Regions from separate parts of the Streptomyces sp. NPDC048603 genome, predicted to be linked through region 2. Evidence: riboswitches for the same ligand, from Rfam matches in the RefSeq annotation. Region 2 holds a riboswitch; each other region holds the start of a gene.
The links. Region 2 has a riboswitch for cyclic di-AMP ahead of ACGFQ9_RS32640 (M23 family metallopeptidase). Riboswitches for the same ligand answer to the same signal wherever they lie in the genome.
Positions count from the first base shown of each region.

Region 1 (3,265 bases), on a different contig from region 2:
GAGCGGCAGGCCGAGGAGAAGGAGCGGGCGGAGAAGGCCCGCTACTCGGAGCTCCAGCAGTCCGATCCGGCCGGCACCCCCGGCGGGGTGTTCATGCCGGGCGTTCCGGCCATGCCGGCCCCGATGCCCCCGACCGTGGAGCCCGCCGCTCCGGTCGCCCCCACCGCGCCGGTGGCCCCGGTGGCGCCCGAGCAGCAGCCGACCGCCCCGACCGCGCCGACGGCCCCGACCGCTCCCACCCCGCCGCCGTTCACCGGCAACCCGACGGCCCCGCCGATCACGCCCACCACGCCGACGACTCCCGGCACTCCGGGCACTCCGGGCAATCCGAACACTCCCGGTACTCCCGGCAACCCGAATACTCCGGGTACTCCCGGCAACCCGAACACTCCGGGCACTCCCGGCAGTCCGACCACGCCGGCCGTGCCGACCACCCCCGGTACGCCGACCTCCCCGGCGGACCCGTCGGTCCCCGCGACCCCGGGCGCCACCCCCGGTGCGCCGGACGCCGCGAACGCGTCCACCATCTCCACCACGACCGCGGACCCGGCGGCGACCCCGTCCGCCGCTCCGTCAGCTGCCGCCGCGCAGCAGGGCGCAGCCGCGCAGACCGACCCGGCGGCGGGCACCGGACGCCACCGCGGGGCAGCCGCGGTCGAGACTCCCGCCACTTCTGACACGCCGGCCCCGCAGTCCGGTTCCACCTACACCGTGAAGTCCGGTGACAGCCTGACGAGCATCGCGGACGCCAAGGGAGTGAAGGGGGGCGCGAAGGCCCTCTACGCGGCCAACGAGCAGGTCATCGGTACCGACGAGGACCTCATCAAGCCGGGTCAGAAACTGGATGTAACCGCGGAATAGGGCCAGTTCGAGCAGCCGAAAAGGGCTCAATGTCCCTTTCGTTCAAATGAGACTTGCGTCTCTTCCGCTCAACTGGCGTGTCCTCCCTGTGACCTTCCGCGAAGTGGCCCCTCACCTGCGCAAACACCCCTTCGGGGAGCGCAAGTAGGGGCCATTTCGGGCTCGGAACCCCGATTGAACATCCGGGCAGGACCTGTCTACCTTCTGAATCGCTCGCCACCGCGGGCCCCTTCGACCGCATCGCCGAGTCCTGCCGGCGGGCGGAGGGAACAGTCGTCGCGCAAGCGCCGAAGGCAGGAGCGGGGGAACCACAGGTTTTCCGCCGGAACGCGACCGTTCTGACCGACGGTCACCGACCGGCTAGGGGTAAAGCCACGCGCTAGGACGCGAGGCCGGGCAACTCATCCGCCCGAACCCGACAGCTCACCTCGCAGGCGTCGGTGAGGAGAAGTTCCATGCTGCTTTCCGGCAAGGGCAAGCACCGTCGCGCCTCCAAGGCCACCCGCATCGTCACGCTGGCCGGTGTCACCGGTGCCGCGATCGCCGCCCCGCTGATGGCCGCGGGCACCGCGAACGCCGCCACCGCCTCGCAGTGGGACACCGTCGCGAAGTGCGAGTCCGGCGGCAACTGGTCGATCAACACCGGCAACGGTTACTACGGCGGCCTGCAGTTCTCGTCCTCCACCTGGGCGGCGTTCGGCGGCAAGAATTACGCCCCGCAGGCCAACCAGGCCAGCAAGGCGCAGCAGATAGCCGTCGCCGAGAAGGTCCTCAAGAGCCAGGGCAAGGGTGCCTGGCCGCACTGCGGCAAGGGCCTGACCAACTCCGCCTACAACGGCGGCTCCACGGGCGGCAACTCGAACGGCTCCTCGTCCAAGGCGAAGTCCGAGAGCAAGAAGACGCAGTCGAAGAAGGAGACGAAGCGCACCGAGACCGTCACCCGGTCCGAGCGCGCGCAGACTCCGGCCCCGACCAAGCCCGCGGCCAAGCCGGCCACCCCGGCCCCGGCCGCGCCGAAGACCGGCAACGGCTCCTACGAGGTCAAGACCGGCGACACCCTCGGCGCGATCGCCGACGCCCACCAGGTCCAGGGTGGCTGGGAGAAGCTGTACGACCTGAACAAGGACATCGTCTCGGACGCCGACCTGATCTTCCCGGGTCAGAAGCTGAAGCTTTCCTGACGTCTGCTCGAACTCTTCCCACCGCCTTCCCGGCGGCAGGACATCCGCCCGGCGCGATACCCACGCGCCGGGCGGTCGTGTGTGGCCGGGCGGCCCCCGCCGGGGCCGGGACGGGGCCTCAGCCGGGGCCGTATGTCCGGGAAGACGGGTATTCGGGCCCTTTTTCGTCCCAGGACCCGGGCGGTCGACCGGCCGACCCTCCTGCTCCGGTTAGGCTCTAGTCCGGCAGGGGTCGTGCCACGGCCCCCGATGCCGCCGCACACCTAGCGTCACATCCCAGAAGGAGATGCTCGTGCCGTCCATCGACGTCGTCGTAGCCCGGGAAATCCTGGACTCCCGAGGCAACCCCACGGTCGAGGTCGAGGTTGGCCTCGACGACGGCAGCACCGGCCGTGCTGCAGTCCCCTCGGGTGCCTCCACCGGTGCCTTCGAGGCCATTGAGCTCCGCGACGGGGACCCCAGCCGTTACATGGGCAAGGGTGTCGAGAAGGCCGTCCTCGCCGTCATCGAGCAGATCGGCCCGGAGCTGGTCGGCTACGACGCCACCGAGCAGCGCCTGATCGACCAGGCCATGTTCGACCTGGACGCCACCGACAACAAGGGCTCCCTCGGCGCCAACGCCATCCTCGGTGTCTCCCTGGCCGTGGCCCACGCCGCGTCCGAGGCCTCCGACCTGCCCCTGTTCCGCTACCTCGGCGGCCCGAACGCGCACCTGCTGCCCGTTCCGATGATGAACATCCTCAACGGCGGTTCGCACGCGGACTCCAACGTGGACATCCAGGAGTTCATGATCGCGCCGATCGGTGCGGAGTCCTTCTCCGAGGCGCTGCGCTGGGGCACCGAGGTCTACCACACCCTCAAGTCCGTGCTGAAGGGCAAGGGTCTGTCCACCGGCCTCGGCGACGAGGGCGGCTTCGCCCCGAACCTGGGCTCCAACCGCGAGGCCCTGGACCTCATCCTCGAGGCCATCAAGCAGGCCGGCTACGTCCCGGGCAAGGACATCGCGCTCGCGCTCGACGTCGCCGCCTCGGAGTTCTACAAGGACGGCAAGTACAACTTCGAGGGCCAGGCCCGCTCGGCCGCCGAGATGACCGAGTACTACGAGGAGCTCGTCTCCGCGTACCCGCTGGTCTCCATCGAGGACCCGCTGTTCGAGGACGACTGGGCCGGCTGGAAGGTCATCACCGAGAAGCTCGGTGCCAAGGTCCAGCTCGTCGGTGACG
Region 1 is NZ_JBICVY010000004.1:88,348-91,612, reverse strand. Features, by position in the region: gene ACGFQ9_RS10245 (transglycosylase family protein) at 1-861, shown strand, start outside; cyclic di-AMP (ydaO/yuaA leader) riboswitch at 1,137-1,313, shown strand; gene ACGFQ9_RS10240 (transglycosylase family protein) at 1,317-2,042, shown strand; gene eno (phosphopyruvate hydratase) at 2,329-3,265, shown strand, end outside.
Region 1: linked by a shared signal. The riboswitch ahead of ACGFQ9_RS10240 (transglycosylase family protein) and the one ahead of ACGFQ9_RS32640 (M23 family metallopeptidase) in region 2 are both predicted to bind cyclic di-AMP.

Region 2 (3,265 bases):
GCCTGGCCCGTTCCTGGCCCAGCCTGACCAGCCCGCGCAGCACCTTCAGGTGGGCGTCGGTACGCCGCCGGGCCGCCCTGGCCGCCGCCAGCGGCTCCAGCAGCATCCGCAGCTCGAGCAGATCGGCCGCCTCCTGCTCGGTCGGCTCGGCCACGCACGCCCCGGCGTGCCGCCGGGTGATCACGAACCCCTCGGACTCCAGGGTGCGCAGCGCCTCGCGGACCGGGACCCGGGAGACTCCGTAACGGCGGGCCAGCAGCTCCTCGGTGAGTCTGCCGCCGGGTGCGAATACGCCGGTGACGATGTCGTCGCGAATTGCCGTACACACCGCATGCGCAGGAATACGCAAGACCGGACCTCCGCCTGATTACGAGCCGCCGATTCGACACCGGTACCGATCGGATACCGATCCAAGAACTGTATGGCAGCGCGCGGGAATTTCCGAGTACGGACGGGAAAACGGAAGGATCCGGAGACGGAAGAAGGCCCCGGCTCGGTGAGCCGGGGCCTTCTTCGGGATCTTCGGGTCTTCAGGGTCTTCGGAGACCTTCGGAGACCTTCGGGGTCTTCCGTCCGGTCAGACGGTGACGCCGTGATTGCGCAGGTACGTGATCGGGTTGACGTCCGAGCCGTAGTCGGCGCCGGTGCGGGCCTCGAAGTGCAGGTGCGGGCCGCTGGAGTTGCCGGTGGAGCCCGACAGGCCGATCTGCTGGCCCGGGGTGACCTGCTGGCCGACGCGGACGCTGAGCGAGGACATGTGGCCGTACTGGGTGTACGTGCCGTCCACGTGCTTGATGACCACGTTGTTGCCGTAGGCGCCGCCCCAGCCCGCCTCGACGACGGTACCCATGCCCACGGCGCGGACCACGGTGCCGGAGGCCGCGTGGAAGTCGATGCCGGTGTGGCTGCCGGAGGACCACATGCCGCCGCCGGCCTTGTACTGGGTGGAGACGTAGGAGTCGGCGAGCGGCGAGACGAAGGTGCCCAGCCGCTTGCGCTCGGCCTCGCGCTCGGCGCGCTCCTTGGCCTCGCGCTCCGCCTTCGCCCTGGCCTCGGCCATGCGCTTGGCCTCGGCGGCCCGCTGCTTGGCCTCGGCCTCGGCCTGCGCCTTGAGGGCAGCGGCCTCGGCGGCCGTCTCGGCGGCGGCCTGCTGGGCGTCGGCCTGGGCCTCGATCTCGACGGCCGCGTCATCGCCGATGCTGATGTGGTTCAGGGCCGGGTCCTGCGGCGCGCTGTCGTTGTCGGCCGCGAAGGCCGGGGCCGCGAAGGCGCCGATGACGCCGGTGGTGGCGAGCGCGGCGATCCCGGCTATGCCGGCGGTCTTCTTCGTCAGGCGGCTGGAACCACGGTGCTTGCCGGCGCCACGAGTGCCCATGAAAAGGGTGATCCTTTCCTTCCCTCTCGCCTACCGGGTTAGCTGACGGGTTCGGAGCAGGAAGGTCTCCTACGGACCCCTCCGCGGAGGAGGTCCGATTCACCCCAGGGACTGATGTGGGTCCCCGGCTCCCCAGGCTCGCGCCTGACGGGGACTCGGCGATCGCTGTCCGGTGCCGCGGGTGCGGCTGTTGCAGCTGACGGACAGCGAGACCGACGCTAGGCGGATCATCACTCGATCACCAAATGGACACGGCTTTTTGTTGCGTACGCCACACGACATACGGGCAACCCCACCCGTAAAAGGGGCATTCGAGACGCATGAGGTCCTGGCGGACAACCCGCCAGGACCTCATGGCCCGAAACCCGTTTGACGTCGGCCGGACTCAGCCGCCCGGCGCCAAACCGGGTGTCACCGCGGTCAGTTGGCGACCACGGTCACCTCGCCGATGCCCAACGCCCGTACCGGCTCCTCGATCTGCGACGCGTCGCCGACCAGCACCGTGACCAGGCGGTCCACCGGGAAGGCGCTGACGACGGCCGACGTGGCCTCCACGGTGCCGGTTTCGGCCAGCCGCGCGTACAACTGCGCCTGGTAGTCGTCCGGGAGCTGCTGCTCGACCTGGTCGGCGAGGGTGGCGGCGACGGACGCCGCGGTCTCGAACTTCAGCGGGGCCACGCCCACCAGGTTCTGCACCGCCACGTCCCGTTCGGCGTCGGTCAGGCCGCCCTCGGCCAGCGTCCGCAGCACCTTCCAGAGGTCCTGCAGCGCCGGACCGGTGTTCGGGGTGTCCACGGAGCCGCTGATGGCCAGCATGGCCGCTCCGGTGCCCTCCTGGGTGGACCGCAGCACCTGCCCGAAGGCGCGCACCCCGTAGGTGTAGCCCTTCTCCTCGCGCAGCACCTTGTCCAGGCGGGAGGTCAGGGTGCCGCCCAGGCAGTACGTGCCGAGCACCTGGGCCGCCCACACGCGGTCGTGCCGGTCCGCCCCGATCCGGCCGATCAGCAGCTGCGTCTGAACCGCGCCGGGCCGGTCCACGATGATCACGCGCCCGGTGTCGTCGGCGTTCACCGGGGGCACCGGACGGGGCGCGGCGCTGCCGCCGGTCCAGCCGCCCAGGGTGTCCGCCAGCACCGCGTCCAGGTCGATGCCGGTGTAGTCGCCGACGACGACGGCGGTGGCGGTGGCGGGGCGTACGTGGGCCTCGTAGAAGGCGCGTACGGCGGCGGAGTCGATCCGGGCGACGGTCTCCTCGGTGCCCTGGCGCGGCCGCGACATCCGCGTGGCGGCCGGGAACAGCTCCTTGTAGAGCTGCTTGGCGGCCCGGCGCTGCGGGTTGGCCAGCTCGTGCGGGATCTCGTCGAGCCGGTTGCGGACCAGCCGGTCCACCTCGCCGTCGGCGAAGGCGGGGGCGCGCAGCGCCTCGGCGAGCAGGCCCAGCGCCTTGGGCAGCCGGGAGGCGGGGACCTCCAGGGAGACCCGGACGCCGGGGTGGTCCGCGTGCGCGTCGAGGGTGGCACCACAGCGCTCCAGCGCGGCGGCGAACTCCTCGGCGGAGTGCTTGTCGGTGCCTTCGGACAGCGCCCGCGCCATGATCGCGGCCACGCCGTCCAGGTCCTCGGGCTCGGCGTCCAGCGGGGCCTCGAGGAAGATCTCGACGGCCACCACCTGCTGTCCGGGGCGGTGGCAGCGGAGCACGGTCAGGCCGTTGGGCAGGGTGCCGCGCTCGGGAGCGGGGAAGGCCCACGGCTTGGGTGCGCCGGCCTGCGGCTGCGGGTGGAAGGTCATCGTGACGGCTGCGGTGTCGCTCACTGCTCCGCCCCCTCGTTCTCGTCGTTCTCGGCATCGTCGGCGTCGGCGTCGGCGGCCAGCGGCTCGTAGGCCAGCACC
Region 2 is NZ_JBICVY010000016.1:131,507-134,771, reverse strand. Features, by position in the region: gene ACGFQ9_RS32645 (GntR family transcriptional regulator) at 1-349, opposite strand, end outside; gene ACGFQ9_RS32640 (M23 family metallopeptidase) at 578-1,375, opposite strand; cyclic di-AMP (ydaO/yuaA leader) riboswitch at 1,388-1,546, opposite strand; gene ACGFQ9_RS32635 (M16 family metallopeptidase) at 1,796-3,163, opposite strand; gene ACGFQ9_RS32630 (M16 family metallopeptidase) at 3,184-3,265, opposite strand, start outside.

Region 3 (3,265 bases), on a different contig from region 2:
CGGCTTCGCCCCGCTGCTGCCCGACACGAAGATCGCCCTCGGTGACCTGGCCGCGCTGGAGCGGGAGCTGCGGAAGGGCGACGTGGCGGCCTTCGTGGTGGAGCCGATCCAGGGCAAGGGGGTGCACGCGGCACCGCCCGGATTCCTCCGGGCGGCCCAGGAACTGCTGCACCGGCACAAGGCCCTGCTCATCGCGGACGAGGTGCAGACCGGGCTCGGACGCACCGGGGACTTCTACGCGTACCAGCACGAGAAGGGCGTGGAACCGGACCTGGTGTGCGTGGCCAAGGCGCTCTCGGGCGGATACGTGCCGGTCGGGGCCACCCTCGGGCGGGAGTGGATCTTCCGGAAGGTCTACTCGTCCATGGACCGGGTGCTCGTCCACTCGGCCAGCTTCGGCTCCAACGCGCAGGCGATGGCGGCGGGCCTGGCGGTGCTCTCGGTGATGGAGGACGAGGGGATCGTGGACCGCGCCCGGGCGACGGGCGACCTGCTGCGGGGGCGGCTCGCCGCGCTGGTGGACGAGTACGAGCTGCTCTACGAGGTCCGCGGGCGAGGGCTCATGATCGGCATCGAGTTCGGGCGCCCGTCCTCGCTCGGGCTGCGCAGCCGCTGGGCGATGCTGCAGGCCGCCCGGAAGGGGCTGTTCGCCCAGATGGTGGTGGTTCCGCTGCTGCGGAAGCACCGGATCCTCACCCAGGTCTCCGGGGACCACCTGGAGGTCATCAAGCTCATTCCGCCGCTGATCGTCGACGAGCGGGACGTGGAGCGGTTCGTCACCGCGTTCCGGGACGTCATGGACGAGGCGCACCAGGGCGGCGGGCTGATGTGGGAGTTCGGCCGGACGCTGGTGAAGCAGGCCGTCGCCAACCGGTGACGGCCCGCTCCGGCCTGCCGGCGCGTCAGACGTCGTGCGTCAGACGAGGAGCCGCGTGCGCAGGGTGTCGAGGGTCCCGGGCGTGAGCCCGAGGCCCCCGGCCAGGTAGCCGTCCACGCCGCCCCAGGTCTCCTCGATGGTGTCGAACGCGGCCGTGAGGTACTCGGCGCGGGCGTCGAACAGCGGGGCGAGCAGTTCCATCACCTCGGGCGAGCGGGCTTCCGGGGTGTCGCCGCTGCGGCGGATCCGGTAGCGGCGGTGCGGGGCGTTGGATTCCAGGTAGTCCGCCAGGATCGCCTCACGCCCGACGCCGAGCGCGAGCAGGGTGACCGCGACGGAGACCCCGGCCCGGTCCTTGCCTGCCGCGCAGTGCAGCAGGGCGGGCACGCTGTCCGCGGCCAGGGCGTGCACCACCCGGCTGTGCTCGGCGGTCCGGGTCAGGACCGACTGCCGGTAGGAGCGGGTCATGCGTTCCGCGGCCCGGCCCTCGCCGAGCAGCGCGCGCAGCTGGGTCAGGTCGCCGTCGCGGACCATCCTCCAGAACTCCTTGCCGTCCGCCGGGTCGGAGAGAGGAATGTTGACATTCCGGACACCCGGCAGCTCGACGTCGGGGCCCTCCAGTGCCCGGTCCGCGGCGTTGCGGAAGTCGAAGATCGTGTGGAGTTTGAGCGATGCGAGAAACTCTGTATCGGTTTCGGTGGCATGCGCCAGATGTCCGCTTCGGAACAGAACTCCCGATCTGACCCTCCGTCCATCGGAGGCTGACAAGCCGCCCACATCACGGAAGTTGCGCACTCCGGACAGTTCGGGCTCAGTGGACGGGGTGCCGGGTATCTGCTGAGTCACACGCACTCCTCCGCGTCGGTGGTGCTCGTGAGCAGGATCATACGGTGACGTTGAGTGGCTGACCGCGGAACTCCAATTCCCTACTCCGTAAGGGTGTTGCGGATGCGGAATGGACGCAGGGTGACCGGAATTCCGTTGATCCATTGCCCCGGTGATTCATTCGCGGAAATTCGCAGCTTGTTCGGTGCGCCCGAACTGCATTACGGTCAGCCCCGATCCGGGTGGAACGCCGAATCCTGCCGCCGCCCGGGAAACCGCAACCAGACCATTCACGTGTACGGCAGGAGCGGGGGAACCAGGTAGGCCGCCGTCCGGATCTTTGATTCCGGACGGCTCGGGGTTAAGCCGTGGTAACGGCCGGACATCTCCAGTCCGAACCCGACAGCTCACCCCGCAGGCGACGGAGAGGAATGCGCCATGCCCGGAAAGGGTAAGCACCGCCGTCCCAAGTCCCGCCCGATATCCCGCGGTTTCGTCGCGGCCGGCACCGGCGGCGCGGCGCTCGCGCTCCCGCTGCTGGGTGCCACCTCCGCGAACGCGGTCGAGCTCCCGGCCGCGCCCACCGTCACCGCACTCCCCGCGCAGGCTCCGGCCGCCGCCCCGGTCCAGGCGGTGCCCGCCTCCCTGCGGCAGGCCCCCTCCGTCTACACCGTGGTGTCGGGTGACTGCCTGTCGCAGATCGCCCAGGACCAGGACATTCCGGGCGGATGGCCCAGCCTCTACGCCGGCAACCGCGAGGCCGTGGGCTCCAACCCGGACCTGATCCGCCCCGGCCTGCGGCTCACCCTGAGCGGCGCGGACGGTGCGGACGCCGGGCAGGCCGAGGCCCCCGCCGAGCAGCCGGCGGCCCCCGAGGCCGAGGCGCCCGAGGAGGAGGTCCCGGCCCCGCAGGAGGAGGCCCCGCAGGCGGCCGCCCCGCAGCCGTCCGCCCCCAAGTCCGCCGCGCCGCAGCGGACCACGACCGGCACCGCCTCCCGCAGTGAGCGCGCGGCCGCCCCGGCGAGCGCCGCCGGCTTCGTGGCCCCGGTCATCGCCGGCATCAACACCCCGTACAAGGCGAGCGGCAGCATGTGGGCCAGCGGTACCCACACCGGTGTCGACTTCGGCGCGACCTTCGGCACCAGCGTCAAGGCGGTCGGCGCGGGCACCGTGGTCTCGGCCGGCTGGGCCGGCTCGTACGGCAACGAGGTCATCATCCGGCACGCGGACGGGCACTACTCGCAGTACGGCCACATGTCCCAGCTGTCCGTCTCGGTCGGCCAGACCGTCACCGCCGGCCAGGAGGTCGGCCTGGTCGGCTCCACCGGCAACTCCACGGGCCCGCACCTGCACTTCGAGATCCGCACCACGCAGAGCTACGGCTCGGACATCGACCCGCTGGCCTACCTCCGCTCGAAGGGCGTCTCCGTCTGACGGGACCCGGGGGATGCCGCACGCGCGGCGGAGGTGACCGGGGCCGGGATTCCGAGGGGGATTCCCGGCCCCGGTCGCATGCCGGGGCCTATTCCGCCCGTCCGGGTGGCAAAGATCACGGTCCGTCAA
Region 3 is NZ_JBICVY010000002.1:277,963-281,227, forward strand. Features, by position in the region: gene ACGFQ9_RS04985 (aspartate aminotransferase family protein) at 1-877, shown strand, start outside; gene ACGFQ9_RS04990 (tyrosine-protein phosphatase) at 917-1,723, opposite strand; cyclic di-AMP (ydaO/yuaA leader) riboswitch at 1,941-2,136, shown strand; gene ACGFQ9_RS04995 (peptidoglycan DD-metalloendopeptidase family protein) at 2,141-3,136, shown strand.
Region 3: linked by a shared signal. The riboswitch ahead of ACGFQ9_RS04995 (peptidoglycan DD-metalloendopeptidase family protein) and the one ahead of ACGFQ9_RS32640 (M23 family metallopeptidase) in region 2 are both predicted to bind cyclic di-AMP.